Regions from separate parts of the Dethiosulfatibacter sp. genome, predicted to be linked through region 3. Evidence: riboswitches for the same ligand, from Rfam matches in the RefSeq annotation. Region 3 holds a riboswitch; each other region holds the start of a gene.
What was found. Region 3 has a riboswitch for molybdenum cofactor ahead of AC3AX0_RS02360 (4Fe-4S dicluster domain-containing protein). Riboswitches for the same ligand answer to the same signal wherever they lie in the genome.

Region 1: another riboswitch for molybdenum cofactor. It lies ahead of AC3AX0_RS04210 (molybdopterin molybdotransferase MoeA); the one in region 3 lies ahead of AC3AX0_RS02360 (4Fe-4S dicluster domain-containing protein).
Region 2: another riboswitch for molybdenum cofactor. It lies ahead of AC3AX0_RS07635 (Rossmann-like domain-containing protein); the one in region 3 lies ahead of AC3AX0_RS02360 (4Fe-4S dicluster domain-containing protein).

What each region holds. Positions count from the first base shown of each region.
Region 1 covers NZ_CEZJXU010000074.1:2,212-7,370, forward strand. Annotated here, with positions in the region: partial or broken gene AC3AX0_RS04205 (molybdopterin biosynthesis protein) at 1-1,298, opposite strand, end outside; gene AC3AX0_RS04210 (molybdopterin molybdotransferase MoeA) at 1,310-2,539, opposite strand; molybdenum cofactor riboswitch at 2,630-2,739, opposite strand; gene modA (molybdate ABC transporter substrate-binding protein) at 2,995-3,753, opposite strand; gene AC3AX0_RS04220 (XdhC family protein) at 3,785-4,570, opposite strand; gene AC3AX0_RS04225 (ATP-binding cassette domain-containing protein) at 4,637-5,159, opposite strand, start outside.
Region 2 covers NZ_CEZJXU010000186.1:249-4,622, forward strand. Annotated here, with positions in the region: partial or broken gene AC3AX0_RS07620 (ATP-binding cassette domain-containing protein) at 1-251, opposite strand, end outside; gene AC3AX0_RS07625 (ABC transporter permease) at 269-1,129, opposite strand; gene modA (molybdate ABC transporter substrate-binding protein) at 1,149-1,994, opposite strand; gene AC3AX0_RS07635 (Rossmann-like domain-containing protein) at 2,011-2,745, opposite strand; molybdenum cofactor riboswitch at 2,797-2,913, opposite strand; gene AC3AX0_RS07640 (anaerobic nitric oxide reductase flavorubredoxin) at 3,083-4,273, shown strand.
Region 3 covers NZ_CEZJXU010000029.1:314-10,105, forward strand. Annotated here, with positions in the region: partial or broken gene nhaC (Na+/H+ antiporter NhaC) at 1-824, shown strand, start outside; gene AC3AX0_RS02355 (MerR family transcriptional regulator) at 1,040-1,876, shown strand; molybdenum cofactor riboswitch at 2,041-2,167, shown strand; gene AC3AX0_RS02360 (4Fe-4S dicluster domain-containing protein) at 2,308-2,718, shown strand; gene AC3AX0_RS02365 (aldehyde ferredoxin oxidoreductase family protein) at 2,681-4,606, shown strand; gene AC3AX0_RS02370 (threonine/serine exporter family protein) at 4,742-5,530, shown strand; gene AC3AX0_RS02375 (threonine/serine exporter family protein) at 5,527-5,964, shown strand; gene AC3AX0_RS02380 (class I SAM-dependent methyltransferase) at 5,977-6,708, shown strand; gene AC3AX0_RS02385 (DUF1292 domain-containing protein) at 6,846-7,271, shown strand; gene AC3AX0_RS02390 (peptidylprolyl isomerase) at 7,478-8,218, shown strand; gene AC3AX0_RS02395 (ABC transporter ATP-binding protein) at 8,311-9,015, opposite strand; gene AC3AX0_RS02400 (ABC transporter ATP-binding protein) at 9,024-9,782, opposite strand; gene AC3AX0_RS02405 (branched-chain amino acid ABC transporter permease) at 9,784-9,792, opposite strand, start outside.

The DNA.
Region 1 (5,159 bases), on a different contig from region 3:
ATGACTGAATTTGTAGTATGGATATGGTTATTTATTATATCCATTACCAGGTCGTGGCTTCCTATTGATACCACCGTGTTGTTTATGCTTTCAAAATCCCTTAGAAGTTCAACCTGCACCAGCTCGCTTGCTTCAAAGCCTTCCTTCTCCTTTGGGATCACAAGAATTCCATCACACCGCACTAGAGACATAAGTACTCCTGCTCCTCTGTTGAGAGGAGTGGCAATTATCTTGCCTCCGAGTTTTCCCATCTTCACCCTTACGTATTCCTTGTATTTATATGATGAAACTACCCTTTTTGACAGGTATGCCTCTACAATTACAGGCTTCTCCCTTGGTAGGTTCATGAATTCCATGATTATTTCCTGTGCAATACTTCTAAAGACCATATATGCAGAAACAGGATATCCCGGAATCCCTATTACAGGCTTACCCTTTATTTTACCCAGTATTGCAGGTTTCCCAGGTTTTATAGATAGACCGTGGTAGTAAACCTCTCCAAGATCTTCCACTATACTCCTTGTATAGTCTTCAGTTCCAGCTGAGGATCCTGCATTTATTATTGTGATATCGTTTTTTTCAACAGAATCCATAACCGTCTTCTTGATTTCTTCATAGTCGTCCTTTACAACATTATACCTTGAAGGTATGGCTCCACATTCCAGTGTCAACCCTTCAAACATCCTTGAATTGGACTCTATAATATCTCCAGTTTTAAGAATTGTTCCAGGTTCCACTATTTCAGTTCCAGTAGGTATGATTCCAACCTTAGTCCTTGAATAAACCTGAACTTCAATTACTCCACCATTAATAATGGACGCAAGGTCAATAGGCCTTATTTTATGGTTTGCTGAAACTATCATTTCACCTGCAACAATATCTTCACCAACGGGCCTTATATGTTGCCAGGGCGATGCAGGAGTTATTATCTGAACTTCATTTTCACTTAAGTCGTTAAGATCCTCAATCATTATTACAGCATTATAGTCGCCGTCTATTGGGTCTCCCGTATCAACTACCTTGTAGTCCCTTCCCTTGACCAATGTCAAAGGTTTTCCTTCTCTTGCATCATAGGTGACTTCTGACTTTACAGCAATGCCGTCCATTGCCGATGCATTGAAGTTGGGAGAAGAGTATTTTGCGAAATAGGGCTCAGCCGTTACCCTTCCCAGTGAATCCATTACACTTATTGTTTCAACGGCTTTATTTTCAAGTTCTTCCTTGAATCTTTCAAGATATCCCTTTAGAGCCACCTCAAGGTCTGTATTTTCCAGATATATATTTCTTTCTATTTTCATGGCTACCTCTCTTATTCAGTATATACCTTTACGATATTTCCTTTTTGTATTCCTTCGGTACCTGATTTTATCACTACATATCCTTCACTTTTTGAAAGCTGGGATATGGCGGCAGATTTTTTTATCAATGGATTAAAAAGATATTTCCCATCATTGAGTTCCAAGGTCCCCATTACATAGGTTTCCTTGCCTGGAGCTCCTGTAAGATTATAGGTGAGCTCCGCTTCAATATAGAAAGCCATGGTTTCTTCCTTTTTAAGGAGTATCTTGAATAATTCCTTTCCGAATATTGTGAAAATTATAGAAGAAGATCCTGGATGTCCAGGCAGTCCTAATAGTGCAGTGTTTCTTGCACAAGACATTATGGTAGGCTTTCCAGGTTTTACCGCCGCTCCGTGAACGAAGAGCCCCGGTTCTCCAAAGCTGTCGAGAACTTCCGCCGTAACATCCTTTATTCCAGCCGAACTTCCCCCGGACACTATGACAATATCCGTCTTATCAATCCATTTTTCAACTTCATTAAATAGGCTTCCCTCATCATCATTGACTATGGACTTGTAAATCACTTCACCACCGTATTTTTCAATTAGGGCTCCCACAACGAAACTGTTTATATCCCTAACTTCACCGAGCTTTATCTCCACTTCCGGCTTTCTTATTTCGTCTCCAGAAGATATTATTACAGCCTTTGGCTTCTTAAATACGGAAATCTCAGATACACCAATGGCGCTTAATGCTCCCATATCAAAAGCTGTAATCTTCCTTCCCTTTTTCACTATAATATCATCTACGTTTATGTCTTCACCAATATATATTATATTTTCCCCTGGATGCATGGTCATGTTCACTGCCACCGTATCTTCTTTAAGTTTCTCCGTATATTCAATCATTACGACTGCATCAGCGCCCTTGGGAATCATTCCCCCTGTAGGAATATATACACAGGTGTTTTCCACAACTTCTGTATGAGCTTCAGTTCCCATTAGGACCTCTCCTGAAACATCCAGAAAGACAGGCATGCTTTCCGATGCACCGCTTGTATCCGAGGACATCAATGCATATCCGTCAACAGTTGATTTGTTGAAGTCGGGTATATTTACAGAGCTCATTATATCCATGGATGAATATCTGTACTGTGCTTCACTAATATGAATAATTTCTGTTTCAATTTCTATGTTGCTGAAATGTTCTCTCATCATTTCTTTTATCCTGTCCGGGTTGTATGCTTTTAGAAATTTCATTATTCCTCCATATTCAATCCTCGGGACATTAATCCCTCATTCTTATACCGATTGTGACTGTTAGTCTGGCAATAAAAAAAAACTATCCGGTCGGATAGTCATCATACTCCTTTCCAAACCGGGAGGCGCAATTTTTGCAAACTGCACCCATAGGCTAAGTTATCTCATAAAGATAAATTAGCTCGAAGTATATATATTTTACACCTTTTTTAGCTGTTTTTCAATGTTTTTATTGGTTTGGGAATCATGACAGCGACTTTTATTCCGCATCCAATAAATAAACATTATTGATACGTCGTTCGTTTTTTCCCTTTCGTTTTTTTCGAATGTACTGCCGCAAGAGCTATGGAATTAAGCTTTGCTTCCTCTGAATCGGCTCTAATTGTCTATACAATAAAGTCATATTCAGATTATTTAACATGTTTGTACATGTTTATTGGCAGTTTTACGATTTCTTAATTTACAACCTTGAAACCATACTTCTCAAAGACCGCCTTCATATCTTCATTTGTCAGCAATTCATCATAGATTTTCTCTGCGTTCGCATTTTTCGAATCCTTAAGCAAGGCTATCCAGTATGTTGCCTTCTCATTGTATTGGTCATCGATTTCGTACATGTCAAACTTGCCTTTAGTCGATTCGGTCACATCGGTTACATAGACAAGACCGGCATCAGCCTCTCCCAGTGCAATCTTCGATGCAACACCCTTTACAGTCGATTCATTTGATACAACATTTGACAGAACCTTCTCAGTATAGCCATCCACTCCCGATTCTTCATATTTTGCCAATATGTTCCTTGCATATTTCCCTGCAGGCACCTCTTCAGCAGCAATTATTATGCTTGCATCACCTGCCAGATTATAAAGCGAGTTCACCTTTTCGTTTCCCTTGGGAGTAATGAGAACCATCTTGTTTTCAAGTATTCCAATTCCCTTTTCAACAAATCCACCTTCATTAAGAAGTTTGTAGTTCTTTTCATTGGCGGACAAATAAATATCGGCTTCGGCACCGTTTTCTATCTGTATCCTCAATCTTGTAGAACTATCCAGATTTAAAGTAATCTCATCTCCTAGAACTGTATTTATCTCACCCATGCTTTCAGTCAGCGATGCAGCCGAAAACACAAGTACTTTCTCTTCCTTTCCACAAGAAGTAAACATGAAGGCAATAACTGCCACCACTACCAGTTTAATCAAAATATTTTTTTTCATCCTATTTTCCCTTCCCTTTCATTTATTCTACTTATTTCATTATTTTTTCCTTCATGGTAATGCACTGTCCCTGGTTTTTAACCATAATGATTTCGGCCAGTATGCTAACTGCAATATCCTCGGGAGAATTACCTCCAAGGGCAAGGCCTATAGGAGAATGTACACCCTTTATCAATTCCTCTTCATATCCCTTTTCTACCATACTCTTGAACATGGTCTTGATCTTGTTTCTGCTGCCTATTACACCTAAATACCTGTACTCCTTTCTGAGCATGGATTCTACTGCAAGTTGGTCATGAACATGTCCGTGAGTAGCTACTACTACGAAAGTACTTGAATTGGTAGAAAGCTTTTCACACTCTTCTCCAATGTCTCCATAAATCACTTCCGTTGCTTCAGGGAATCTGTCCCTGCTTGCAATTCCTTCCCTGTTGTCGACTACTACCGTATTGAAACCTGCATTCCTTGCAAGCTTTTCAAGAACCTTTCCTATATGTCCTCCACCTACTATTGCCACTGTCTTTTCAGGTTTTATGACATTGATGAAAAGTTCAACATATCCTCCACAGGACATACCCAGATCTTTTTCAAGATCAAACTTGTATCCTTTGCTAACCTCTCTGCTTATACATTCCTTTGCTAGAGCTATGGACTTGTACTCAAGGCTGCCTCCACCAACAGTGCCTGCAAAAGTTCCATCTTCCTTTACCAGCATCATCTTTCCGGGCTCAGCCGGAGAAGATCCTACCAGATTTGTAACCGTAACCAATGCAACCTTTTGTCCGGAATTGGCAATAGCCAATGCATCTTTAATCATATGTTCTCCTTTCAAACAAATTTATATTTTAATATATCTATTCCTCATTCCAACCCTACCAGAGCTTTAACTTACTTTGATACTGTAATCAGGGTGTTTCATATTCCTTATAAAAATTTTTGTATATTCATCCTGGGGTCTTTCAAAAAGGTCCTTGCCCCTTCTTCTTTCCACAATATTACCGTTTTTCACTATTAGCGCCTTGTCCGCCATCTCGTACCCTTCTTCAAGATTATGTGTCACAAATATTCCCATTATGTTCTTTTCCCTTATAAGCAGCTTTATTCTCTGTCTCAAACAATCCCTAAGCATGTTGTCAAGACAGGAAAAGGGTTCATCCATGAGTATTATCTCAGGATCCGTTATGAATGTCCTTGCTATGGATACCCTCTTCTGCTGTCCTCCTGAAAGCTGGCATACCTTCTTGTCAAGATGGTCCCTTATATCCAGAATGGACACAAGGTAATCATAGTATTCCCTATCATAGTCCTTCCCTGCTCCGACAAGTATATTCTCCCTTGCGTTCAAATGGGGGAAAAGATTGCTATTCTGGGTGACATATCCGATTTTTCTTTGATAAGTCCTTATG
Region 2 (4,374 bases), on a different contig from region 3:
AATAGTAGGTAGTCCTGGTATACAAATCCTATATTTCTTTGTTCTGGATAAAGTTCAGCAGTATCCATGCCGTTAAAGAGAACTTTTCCCGTATCTGGTTGGTACATCCCTGCAATTGTTTCAAGAATTACTGTCTTACCTGTCCCTGTCGGGCCAAGTATTACAAAAAATTCATTGTCTTCAATTTTAAGGTTTATATTTTCAAGACTGAAATCGCCTAAAGACTTGTTCAAATTTATTAATTCTATCATTTGTAACTCCTTCTAAATCAGCAGATTTTCGATATTTTTTTATTTTTAAGACCGATGATTTCAAATATCAATAATGATACTACTGAAACAGTTATTATTATGGAAGCTGAGGCCATGGCAAGCTTCAAATCTCCAGTGGACATGTTCAGAAACAGTGAAACAGGAAGTGTTTCTGTTTTCATTCTTGTCGCTCCTACAAGCATAAGTGCTGCGCCAAACTCTCCTATGGCTCTTGCCCAGGTTATTACAGTACCAGCGATAAGACCATTTTTGGCAAGTGGCAGTGTAACCTTAAAGAAGCTTTGCATCTCAGTGCAGCCAAGGGTACGGCTTACAAATTCAAGTCTTGGATTGATATCTTCGAAAGTTGACCTTACAATTCTTAGCATATATGATATATTGACAAAGAATTGTGCAAGAATGATACCTTTTACATCGAAAACAAATTTTATCCCCAAGTGTGCAAGTGCTTTTCCAAAGCCCGTTCCGCCAAAAAGCATCAGTAATGCAACTCCCGATACTACTGGAGGCAGTGAGAGGGGAAGGTTAAGAACAGTGCTTACAAAAATTTTCCCCGGAAATTTTACTTTTACAAGACCATAGGCAATAGGTACTGCAAATAGAATGCAAAGTGCAGTGGATATTAATGATGTAAATAGACTCAGTTTGAGTGAAAATATTATTTCAGGTGAGGTTATGCTTGCTTGAAGCCCTGCATAACCTCTTATGAGAATATTGGATAAAGCTGCTATTATTAGTGTTAGTAACGTTATTATGAAAAAGTACAATATTACCTTAAAAAGTATATTTCTTCTTTTTATATTCCTGTATACAAATTTAGTGCTGTATTTATCACTTTGACTTGCTTTATATTCCATTTGGATGTCCTTTCAATACTTATTCAGTTATAGGTTCAAATCCGTGTTTTTTAAATATTTTCACGCCTTCTTCAGAGCTTAGATAATTTGCAAAAGCAGATGCAGCCTCTTTTTTTTCAGAGAAAGTCAATACGCATACAGGAATTGTTTTTATTGAATTATCTTCTTTATTTATTTGGACTACCTCAATTTCTTCAACACCCTGTGCATTGTCTTCCCAGATGATGCATGCATCAGCTTGTTCCATTGCTATGTGTACAAGAACCTCGTTTACAGTTGCATCCTTAGCAACAACATTAGCTTCAACTGCTTCAAGTATTCCTTTTTTATCCAGAATTTTCTGTGAAACTTTTCCTATTGCGGCGGATCTTTCGTCGCCGAGTACGATCTTCACTCCTTCCTTTGTAAGGTCATCAAGGCAGGTGATGTTTGCTGGATTTCCAGCTGGTACAGCTATAACGGGAGTATGATATACAATATTTTGAGCATTTTCTGTCAATCCTTTTTCCTGTGCTGATTCGAAATATGAATATGCACCTGGAATATAAAGGTCACCTTCTTGCATAAGTTCTAACTGGGTTAGGTTTTGTGCTGATCCTGCATAAGAATATTCGATTTGTACATTGAATTTTTCAGCATAAATTTGAGCGATTTCATCCATGGGTTTTCTAAGACCGGCACCGCAGTATACAATGAGTGTTTCATTTTTATTTTCTGAGTTAATCTTAGCTGTGTTTTCTACCGCAGAGCTTTCACCATCAGTATTTTCACCTGAATTGTTTGCTTCGCTGTTTGAACATCCTGCAATTGTGAACAGCATTAATGCTAGCATCAGAGTTACAATTAATAGTTTTTTGATTTTCATTTTGTTCTCCTTAGATTTATTTTGAGTTTTCACAAAAACGGTCCAAATCCAGCAATCTGGCAGGCCCGGAGATTGTCGTTCCAAAGAAAAAAGTGGGTTTTCCCGTATTCATGAAGTTTGAAAGTGTATTGTTGACTACAGTGCTACCTGTAGCTACAACGAGGTCACACCATTCAATTGCAGCGGTAAAATTATCTTCGCCATTTTCAATTAGTACATTGTTCTTCTTTGTTCCTACTTTTTCATCGTCAAGATCAAGCACTCTAATTTTAAAGTTTTTTGACAGATTCTCAAGGAATGCTGGCTGAAATCCTACAAGTATGATTTTAGGATTACCATATTTTTCCTTGATGTTTTCAACAAGTTTTTCAGCACATGATTCAGGTTCTTCGTCCTTGCAGTGTATTGTATTTGTTGTGATTCCCAGATAGTGGGTAATTGCATTTACAGAAGAAATAAAAATTGCTCTGCTCAGATTCGAACTAAGTTCCATTTCAAGTATTTCACCTATTGTTCCTGTGAAATTTCCTGGATTATCTGTAAAAGCCTGTCCAATAGAACCTTTGAATTCTGCCTGCATAAGTTTTTCTTTTCCCTTTATGAGAGGGTAGTCCCTGCGGATTGGATTTCCTATTGCTTCTTCAGTGGTAAGAACCTTAGCTTCTATTGAAATGTTTTCATTCATTAAATTATTTTTAACTACTAGATCCTTGAATTTTAATTTGATATCATTCATTAAACACGTATTCATAAAAATCTCCTTTAAAATAAAAAAATCCATGCTCCCCAAAAAAAGAACATAGACACTGAGTCTCGGTTACCTTTCCACACGGGAGGCATATCCGTTTCCAGATAAACCCTGTCGGTCTTTGTCCATGGCTAGGCCGAAGGTACAAAAGACTCGGTAATGAGTATATGATTGAATCAAATAAAGTATAACAGAATATATATAGGATGTAAAGACGAATTAATATATAGTGATATTTTATTACTTCATATCACGATTCCTTTACTGAATTATAATTCTATTTGGTAAATACATCTAATTCATTGTATAATTAAATACGAGACAATATTAGGAGGATAAAATGAAAAAATTAATAAAAAACAATGTTAACTGGGTCGGAAAAGTTGATTGGGAATTACGGAAATTTCATGGCGATGAATATTCAACAAATAGTGGTTCTAGTTATAATTCATATTTAATTCAGGAAGAAAAAACAGTTCTAATTGATACCGTATGGCTTCCATTTGCTGAAGAATTTGTAGATAACCTTGCTTCAGAAGTCAATTTGGAAGATATAGATTATATAATTGTAAATCATGGAGAGATAGACCATAGCGGTGCATTGGTTAAATTGATGGAAAGAATTCCTGAAACTCCAATTTACTGTACGGCCAATGCTGTAAAGTCTCTAGAGGGACAATATCACAAAAAGTGGAATCTGAATGTTGTGAAAACGGGAGACAGTCTTGATATAGGCAATGGTAAATCGCTGGTTTTTGTTGAAATGAGGATGCTTCATTGGCCTGACAGTATGGCTACTTATATGACTGGTGACAATATTCTTTTTAGCAATGATGCATTTGGCCAACACTATGCATGTGAAAGTATATTTAATGATACTGTAGATCAATGCAAATTATTTGAAGAAGCAATCAAGTATTATGCAAATATACTTACTCCTTTCAGCAAGATTTTAAAGAAAAAGCTGGATGAAGTCATTGGCATGAATTTGGATATTGATATTATTGCAACTAGTCATGGAGTTGTCTGGAGGGACAATCCTATGCAAATAGTTAGTAAATATTTGGAATGGTGTGATGATTATCAAGAAAATCAAATAACAATCATCTACGATACAATGTGGGACGGTACCAAGAAAGTTGCAGAAAAAATTGCCGAAGGCATTCGTATGGAAGATGAGGAAGTAACTATTAAGATATTTAATATTGCTAAAACAGATGACAATGATTTGGCAACAGAAGTATTTAGGTCCAAAGCAATACTAATGGGGTCGCCAACTGTAAGCAACAGTGTTTTAAGGTCTCTTGTTGGATTTGCTCACTATCTTAAGGAATTGAAGTTCAAAAATAAAAAAGCAGCAGCATTTGGTTGCTATGGATGGAGCGGTGAATCACCAAAGGTTCTTGCTGATTTGCTTAATAGTGCAGGATTTGAAGTTGTTGGTGAAAACCTAAAGGTTAACTGGAATATGTCAGATGTGACTGAAAAGGAAGCGGTTGAATTTGGGAAGCAGTTTGTTAGAAATATATAATCATAGATTACACTTAAGTAAAAAATAATTGTATTTTAGACTAAAAATCCCCTGCAGTGTTGACTGCAGGGGATTAATTATACTATTGTTTTATAATTCTG
Region 3 (9,792 bases):
TTCTTTATGGAATCATTGGAATGAAATACGCAGGAAACAGTATTGACTCACAAAGTATTAAGATAATACTTGAAGGTATCAGTTCACAGTTTACAGTAAGCCCAGTGCTTCTAGTGCCACCTTTACTGGTAATATTCATGGTTGTATTCAAGATTCCTGCAATACCTGGCCTAATAGGCGGAACTGCTGTAGGAGCAATCTTTGCAGTAATATTCCAAGGAGCTAACCTTGGAGCTATAATAGATTCTGTGCATTACGGATTTGTTTCAGAGACAGGAGTTGCAGCTGTTGACACCCTTCTTTCAAGAGGTGGAATTGACAGTATGATGTGGACTATATCACTTATAATCTGCGCAATGTGCTTCGGTGGAATAATGGAAAAGACTAAAATGCTTGAAGAAATAGCAAGGAAGATACTAACATTAGCGCACAGCACAGGTTCAGTAGTTCTTTCGGCAGTTCTTACTGCAATAGCATGTAACTTTGTTGCTGGAGACCAGTATTTGTCAATAGTTATAACTGGAAGGATGTACAAGGATGTATTTGAAGAGAAGGGACTTCATCCGAAGAACCTTTCAAGGGTACTTGAAGATTCAGGAACACTAACTTCAGCACTTGTTCCATGGAATACCTGTGGAGCATTTATGTACAAGACTCTTGGAGTTCATCCATTTGCCTATGCACCCTATGCATTCCTCAACCTGCTGAATCCGTTGATTTCAATATTCTATGGATACACAGGAATTACAATGGAAAAAATCAAAAAGTCAAAGGAAGAGAAAAAAGAAGCAAAATCAGAGGAATCTGTTGAACAGACAGCATAACTAAGTAATAATTGTGGGAATGGTTTATCGGGTTTAGAACGTTATATAATACACAGGAACCGCCGGTTTAATTGCCGGCGGTTCCTTTTATAGCTTAGGTAAGTTAAAATTGTAACAGTGTAATATGCTTCATGATATAATATAAGTCTATAGAGACACAAGATGTTTGATTAATATGCAGTGAATAATAAATAGATTATTAAGGGGATGGTTCTTTGAACAGATTTAAAATTGGTGAAATGGCAAAGATTAACAAGGTTACAATCCAAACGCTTAGACATTATGACAATATTGGGCTCCTTAAACCCTCTATGGTGGACGAGGATACTGGATACAGATACTACCATATAAACCAGAGCGCAAAGCTTGACCTTATTAATTATATGAAGCTTCTTGGAATGTCCCTTGACCAGATAAAGAAGCTCTTCGAAAAGAACGACCCCGAGCTTATTATTGAAAACCTAAACGAACAGCTTAAGTGGATTGAGGAAAACAAGAAAAAGCTTGAAATAATGGAAAGGGGTGCAATGAGGTTCAAGGAGAACCTTGGGGAGTATGCCAGGACCCTAGAAGATGAATCAGTTAACATTGTGGATTTTCCCGAGAGGAGGATATTTTGTTATAATAGTGGAATAAACATTTATGAGAAAGGCATAGAAACCTACGAGTATATGCTTAGGGAGTTGAAGAACCAGGTAGAGATCAATAACCTTCCAATGATATATTTCCACAATGTAGGATCCTTAATAAGAATGGATAATATCAAAGTTAGAGACTACAAGTCTACAGAAATCTTTGTATTTGTTGACACTGATTTCAGTAGGGATGAAGGATTTGAAAAAATAATGGGAGGTAATTATGCCTGTATATGCTTCAAAGGAGAGGAGGGTTTTGAAAATGAGCTCTACTATGCGGAAAAGCTCCTGGATTTTGTTGATGATAATGACTATGAAATTGTAGGAGAGTATCTCTGTGAGGTAATAACAGAACTTCCAGTCTTTAACGAAAACAGTAGAGGAATGTTCATCAGACTACAGGTTCCGATAAAATAAATAATAATCCTTGACCCTATTGTAACAATAGGGTTTATAATTAAGTTAGATAGACAAAGCGACTATGTCGCGTCATCCGCGTTAGCGGTGTTGTCCGCGTGGAAAGTTTACATTGAACGCAAAATACCAACGATTTAAGGGATTTTGCATATTTAGCTTTCCTAAGATAAATAAATCTCCGATTCTTACGTTCCCGCATAAAACATTGACAGAATAAGGAATTTAAGAACTATGGGTATTGAAGTGATTTTATGCCTGCCGTGATTGCAAAGGAGCTATTCGAATATTTCGAGTATGCTCCTGTTTTTGTGTTCGATTTTTATGTTCCTCGTTAAAATTCATAATTCTTTAGTTGGATGTATCATAAGCATTGTTAGGCAACAAGCATAGCAGCACTTGAAATATTAAAATGGAGAAAAAAGGAGGATTTTATGAAACCGGGAGTAATCAAAGTAAGGGTGAATCCTGATCTATGTCAGGGTTGCAGGGCATGTGAGTCTGTATGTTCTGTATTTCATCTGGGAGTAGTGGACCCAGCGGCTACAGGTATCAAAATTAGTGAAAAGAAAATGGGTCATTTTAAACAAAATGTATGTCAGCAGTGTTCTGACATGGTATGTGCAGAACATTGTCCGGTTGATGCCATATCAAGAGATTCATTTACCGGAGCTGTAACAATAAGCGATGCATGCATAGGTTGTGGTAAATGTGCGGAAGATTGTCCGATTGATGCAATAAGCATGATTGAATTTGAAGGTAAGCCTTTGGCTTACAAATGTGATTTATGTGGCGGAGTACCTGAATGTGTTAAAATCTGCCCTCGAAATGCGTTGGGATGGTGATGAGATGAAGGGTTATAAGAATTGTGTATTAAGGATAGATTTGAGTTCTAGAAACATAAGCAAGGAAAAGCTCAACATGGAATATGTTAAAAGATATCTTGGAGGAGAAGGTTATGGGGTTGCTCTTTTGTGGGATGAAGTCCCCCATGATACAGAGCCTTTGTCTGAGAAGAATATACTATCATTCAATACTGGACCTCTTACAGGAACTCCAATGGCTTCGGCATCAAGAATTTCAATCAATTTTCTTTCACCTTTGTCAAACACCATAGGGTCTTCAAACATGGGAAGTCACTTCGGTGCAGAAGTGAAATTTGCAGGTTATGATTCCATTTTATTTGAAGGTAAGGCGGATAAACCGGTAATAGTAGTAATAGAAAATGACAAGGTTGAAATCAAAGATGCAGCACACCTTTGGGGAAAGAACACCAGAGAAACAACAGAAATTCTTAATGAGGAACTGGGAAAGGAATACAAGATATCGTGTATAGGACAGGGCGGAGAAAACCTTTCAAGTATTGCTTGCATATTCAGCGATGACTGTTTTGCAGGAAGAGGTGGTGCTGGTGCTGTAATGGGATCCAAAAATCTTAAGGCAGTGGCAGTAAAAGGAAATGGAAAGATAGAAATAAACGACAAGGACAAGTTCCTGGAAATAAATGCAGTGGCCATAAGGGAAATTAGGGACGAAGTCTATACCTGGGGTCCGGTACATGGATACGGCACTCCTGCATGGCTTGACGGTGCCAATGAATGCGGGTTGCTACCTACAAGGAATTTCAGACAAAACCAGTTTGAAAAGCTCGAGCCGATTATGCCTACCCAACTGTGGAACAACCGGGAGAAGTTTGAAGTGAGAAGAAGAGCCTGTTATTCTTGTCAGCTTGGATGCCATAAATATATAGTGATGAAGAATTCAGACTACGGGGATGACATAGGTGTTGGAGAACTTGAATTTGAAACCATAGCTGCACTTGGACCAAGATGTGGAGTTAATTCATATGAAGATATTTCAATGGCCAATTATTATTTGACCATTTATGGTCTGGATACAATTTCGGGTGGAGCAACAATCTCAGCTGCAATGGAATGGTATGAGGAAGGAATAATCACCAGTGATGATCTTGACGGATTGGAACTTAATTTTGGAAACGGAAAGGCAATGGTGGAACTTTTAAGGAAAATGGGACTTAGGGAAGGTTGTGGAGACTTGTTTGCAGATGGTTCTCAGGTTGCAGCCGAAAAAATAGGTAAAAGAGCTCTTGACTATACAATGACTGTAAAGGGAATGGAAATTCCCGCTACGGATCCAAGGGGAAGCTCTGCCATGACTGTATCGTTGGGAACCTCTGAAAGAGGAGCCTGTCATATGAGGCCTTATGCAGCTACAATAGATGCTTTTGGATATCTTTATCCAGATCTTGGAGTAATAGAACCGAAAGATCCTTTCGACGACAAGGAATCAAAGGAATGGTTAAAATCTGTGAAGGAATTCTTTGTAGTTACAAACCTCATAGGTATCTGTGATTTCAATGTAATAAATTGTGAGCTTCACGCCACAACCCTTGCAGCTATCTATACAGCATTGACAGGAATAGAGACAGATAAGGAAGAGCTTCTAAGAAAGGCTGAAAGGACTATAGCTCTTGAAAGAGCGCTCAACTATGAGAGGGGATTCAGACGGGATGACGACAGACTTCCGAAACGTTTCATGACTGAAGAAGCTACTGCAGGACCTCCAAAGGGAAGGAAAGTAGACATGGAAAGCGCCCTTGACAAGTATTATGAAGCTTGTTCATACGACAAGGAAAAAGCAATTCCAACGAAGGAAAAATTCGAATCTCTTGGCATGGAAGATGTATACAATGGTCTTCTTGCAAATAAATAAGGTCCTATAAATACATATAATATTTAGGACAAATATTGAGGGTAACAACCCCTGTGGAAATCACTTGATTTTCACAGGGGTTGTTTGTTATAATACACTTAAATTTAAGAAATTATGGAAATTCGGGAGAAATATATGAACAAAAATGAAATAAACAGGATTCTAAAGCTCTCCAGAAGGGCGGGGAAGATTCTACTGGAAAATGGAGCCGAAACCTACAGGGTAGAGGAGACAATAAATCTAATATGCAACTCAAAGGGTATTGAAGATGCAAACTGCTTTGTTGTTCCAACTGGAATATTCATTAATATTGAGTATGATGGAGAATACTATTCAATCATCCATAGAACAAGTATCGAAAGAATAGATCTTGAAAGAATAGCAATGGTAAACAACTTCTCTAGAGGATTTGCATCGGGAAGCATTACTGTGACTGAAGCTGATAAGGATCTTGAAAGAATTGAAAATGCTCCTGAGTTTAAGAATTGGCAAATTATACTTGGTGGAGGTGTTGCAGGAGGCTTTTTCACCCTTTTGTTCGGAGGAGGACCCATTGAATTTTCTCTAGCTTTTCTAACAAGTATGTTTGTAATAATGTTTTCGCTTATATCAATAAAATACAAGTTTCCATTCTTTATGAAGAACTTTACAGGTGGTATTATAAACATGTTTGCTGCACTGATTTTCGTCAAGTCACTGGAATGTTTTGGAGTATATGCGGACATAGACAGCATAATAATAGGTTCACTTATGCCACTGGTACCAGGAGTTGCAATAGTCAACTCAATCAGAGATATAATATCAGGAGATTTTGTATCGGGAACATCAAGGATGATGGAGGCTGTATTAATTGCAGTAGCTCTGGCGCTTGGAGTAGGTACTGTTTTACAAGGGTATATTATGATATTTGGAGGCAGTATATGATACTTGATTTTATTTTTTCCTTCTTATGTACTTTCGGGTTTGGAATACTGTTTAATATACCAAGAAAACAGTTGGTCTTTGCTTCAATCGGAGGAGCCTTGGGATGGATAGTGTATTCAATATCGCTTGTTCAGTTTGATTCTGTTGTAATGGCAGCCTTTACAGGAGCTCTTGCAGTAGGTTTTTATAGTGAAATTATGGCTAAGGAAAGAAGGGTCCCTGCTACAGTATATGTGATTCCAGGAATGATTCCTCTAGTACCCGGATATGGGCTTTATTACGCTATAAAGAAAATTATTGAAGCAGACTATATTATGGCGATGGAGGTTGGAACGGAGACTGTACTTGTTGCCCTGGCTATTTCAAGTGCTGTTATACTGACGACTTCCCTAGGAAGAAAGATAAAGAGAAAAGCAGAAAAAATAATGAATTAGGGAGCTGATAATATGAAATTCTATGAAAGAATAGCGGAAAACTATAACCATATTTTCCCCTTTAATAAAAGTCAGGCTGAATTTATTTTAGATGGAGATAGTGAAACAGATGGAAAAAATATACTTGAAATAGGGTGTGGAACTGGTCAGTTAATTTTTGGACTTTCCGAGTTTTATAAAACATCTACTGGAATTGACTTGGATTCTGAAATGATAAGGTATGCAATAAGAAAATATAATCATAGAGAAAATTTGAAATTTGATGAAATGGATATGCTTGATGTTGACAATCTTGTCGATGATTATGATACGGTTATATGCTTTGGGAATACAATGGTTCATCTGGAAAATGAGATAGAAATAACTGATTTCATCAAAAAAACATTTAAAAAAATTGTAGCTGGTGGAAGGTTTATGATTCAAATCATTAACTATGACAGAATACTGGATCAGAATATTGATTTTCTTCCGACTATTGAGAATGAACATATTAAATTTATTAGAAATTACAAATTAAATAATGATGATAAAATTGAATTTCATACTGTATTGAACATAAAAGAAACCAACAAGGAAATTGAAAATAGAATTACTCTTTATCCTATAAGCTCTGTAGCTCTTGTGCAAATATTAAAAAATGAAGGATTTGTTGATATAAAGCTGTATGATAACTGGAAAAGGAAAGATTTTGACAGTGTAAGAAGCATACCATTAATTATAGACTGTGTGAAACCTCTTGTTTAAAGAGTGATAGAGAATATGAATTAAATTTAATTCTTTCAGCATATTAAAACGTTGGTTTTTTGAGGCTGAATGTGATATTATTTAGTATAAATCACCAATAGTTGAAATAGGTGGAAATATAAGTTAGGAGATTTAATATGAGTAAAGAACATAACTGCGGTTGCGGCGATGATAATTTAGAAAAAGATAAGTGTTGTTCAGATAACAAAGAAGAAAAATGTTGTGAGAGTCAAGAAGAGCATAACCACGAAGGATGTGGAGAAGGATGCGGATGTGGACATGACCACGAGCATAGTCACGAAGTAGGCGAAGATACAATGATGGTTACTTTTGATGATGGCGAAGAGAAGGAATGCCTTGTTCTTGCAGTTGTTGAAATAGACGAAAAAGAATATGTTGCACTTCTACCAGAAGGACAAGAAGAATACTTCATCTATGGATACAAGGAAGATGAAAAAGGTGTTGAACTACTAGCAATAGAGTCTGACAAGGAATTCGAAAAAGTTGGAAGTGTATTTGAAGAGATATTTGGTGGAGAAGAAGACGAAGAAGACGAAGAATAATTCTCCCATAATTTTAGAAACGAATTTTGGATATCAAATAAGCATTTAATGAGATGGACTTCTGTTCATCTCTATTAATTTCTCAAATAAGTAACAGAATTAAAGATATAAAAAAGAACTTAATGTCTGGAATATATTTACTGATAATAAATGCTTATATAAAAATGCCGGAATTGGGTTTATTACATATGAAAATCGGAGGATATATGAAGAACAAGAAATTAAGAAAACTGATGTTGATTGCACTGGTTTTTATCTTACTTTTTGCAGTTGTTGGATGTACACAAAAGGGAGAAGAAGATATTGTGGAAGAACCTGTGTCGGATGTTGATAATTCATTAAACAGTAATGAAGACATAAGGGTAGAGGATTTTTCATTTGGAGATTACTATGCAGAACTTAATCCTGAAGCTGCTTACACACCTTCAGAAGGACTTCCCATTGTAAAGATAGAAATTAAGGATGGAGCACCAATAATACTTGAGTTATATCCAGAAATCGCTCCAAACACAGTAAATAACTTCTTGTCGCTGGCAAGAACCGGTTTTTATGACGGACTTATTTACCATAGAGTTATGAAGGATTTCATGATCCAGGGTGGAGATCCGCTTGGTACGGGAGCTGGAAATCCAGGATATTCAATAGATGGAGAGTTTTCCAATAACGGCTTTGACAATACAATCAGTCATGTTCCTGGTGTCATATCCATGGCAAGAAGCAGGGACTTCAATTCTGCAGGATCACAATTTTTCATAGTCCACGGAGATGCAACTTTTCTTGATGGCGACTATGCTGGATTTGGAAAAGTGTTCTACGGCATGGAGGAAGTTGACAGGATAGCAAATGTAGATGTTAAAAAGGAAAAGCCTGAAGAAGATGTAGTTATGGAAAGCATTAGAATAGACCTTAATGGATATGAATTTTCAGAACCTGTTGTAAACAAGTAAGGCTGTGGGCAATATAAAACACATGGAGATATAAATTCACCATGTGTTTTTGTATGCTCTATTAAACTGATATAGATTGCTTGAATTTTGGATTATCCACCAAGGTATGCTTCTTTTACAGCCTGGTCCTGAAGAAGATCGCTTGCTTTTCCTTCGGCTATTACCTTTCCAGTTTCAAGTACATAGCCTCTGTCAGCTATTTTAAGTGCCTTGTTTGCATTCTGCTCAACTAAAAGAACGGTAGTGCCTGCATCGTTTACATCTCTTATGATGCTAAATATCTCATCAACAAGAATTGGAGCTAGACCCATTGAAGGCTCATCCATAAGGATTATCTTTGGTCTTGACATAAGAGCCCTTCCCATTGCCAGCATTTGTTGTTCGCCACCGCTTAATGTACCTGCTGCTTGCTTTATTCTTTCCTTAAGTCTTGGAAATCTTGTGAATACCATTTCAAGGTCGTCTTTTATTTCTCGAAGATCTTTTCTTATATAAGCACCCATTTCAAGGTTTTCACGTACGCTCATCTTTGAAAATACCCTTCTTCCTTCTGGTACGTGGGCCATACCCATGTCTATGATTTGATGTGGTGGAAATTTCGCCATATCTTCATTTCTGAATTTGATGATTCCACTTTCAGGAGTAAGGATTCTTGATATTGCCTTCAGGATGGTAGTTTTACCAGCACCGTTTGCACCTATCAGGGTAACAATTTCTCCTTCCTTTACATGGAAGCTTAAATCGTGAATTGCATGGATTTTCCCATAAAATACGTTTATATCTTCAATTTTTAACATATATTCACCTACTCTCCCAAATATACTCTGATTACATCGGGATTATTCTTGATTTCATCAGGTGTACCTTTTGCAATTATTTTTCCGTAGTCTATTACTACGATTCTTTCACAGATCCCCATGACTAGGTGCATATCATGTTCTATAAGAAGTATGGCTATATCGAATTTATCTCTTATGAAATGTATTGTTTCCATTAGCTCGTGAGTTTCCTGGGGATTCATTCCTGCAGCAGGCTCGTCGAGCATGAGTATCTTTGGATTGGTTGCAAGTGCCCTAGCTATTTCGAGTTTCCTCTGCTTGCCGTATGGAAGATTTTTTGCCAAAGTTTCTGCATAATCTTCCATGTCGAATATTTTCAGAAAATCAAGGCATTCCTGATGTGCTTTTTTTTCCTCTTTCCAGTATCTTTTCAATCTGAAAATTCCTTCAAGAGTAGAATATTTCATCTCGTTGTGGTAAGCGATTTTAATATTGTCTATAACAGTAAGATCCTTGAAGAGTCTTATGTTCTGAAATGTTCTTGCAGCACCAAATTTTACAATTTCATAGGGTTTTTTACCAGTTACATCTTTCCCATCAAGTATAATGCTTCCTTCAGTAGGTTCATATACACCAGTTAACATGTTGAAAATAGTAGTTTTCCCAGCACCATTTGGACCTATAAGACCTACCAATTCGTGTTCGTTTATTGATATTTCAAAATTGTCAACGGCTCTAAGTCCGCCAAATTGCATTGCCATTTCTTTTGTTTCAAGTAATGCCATATTATTCACC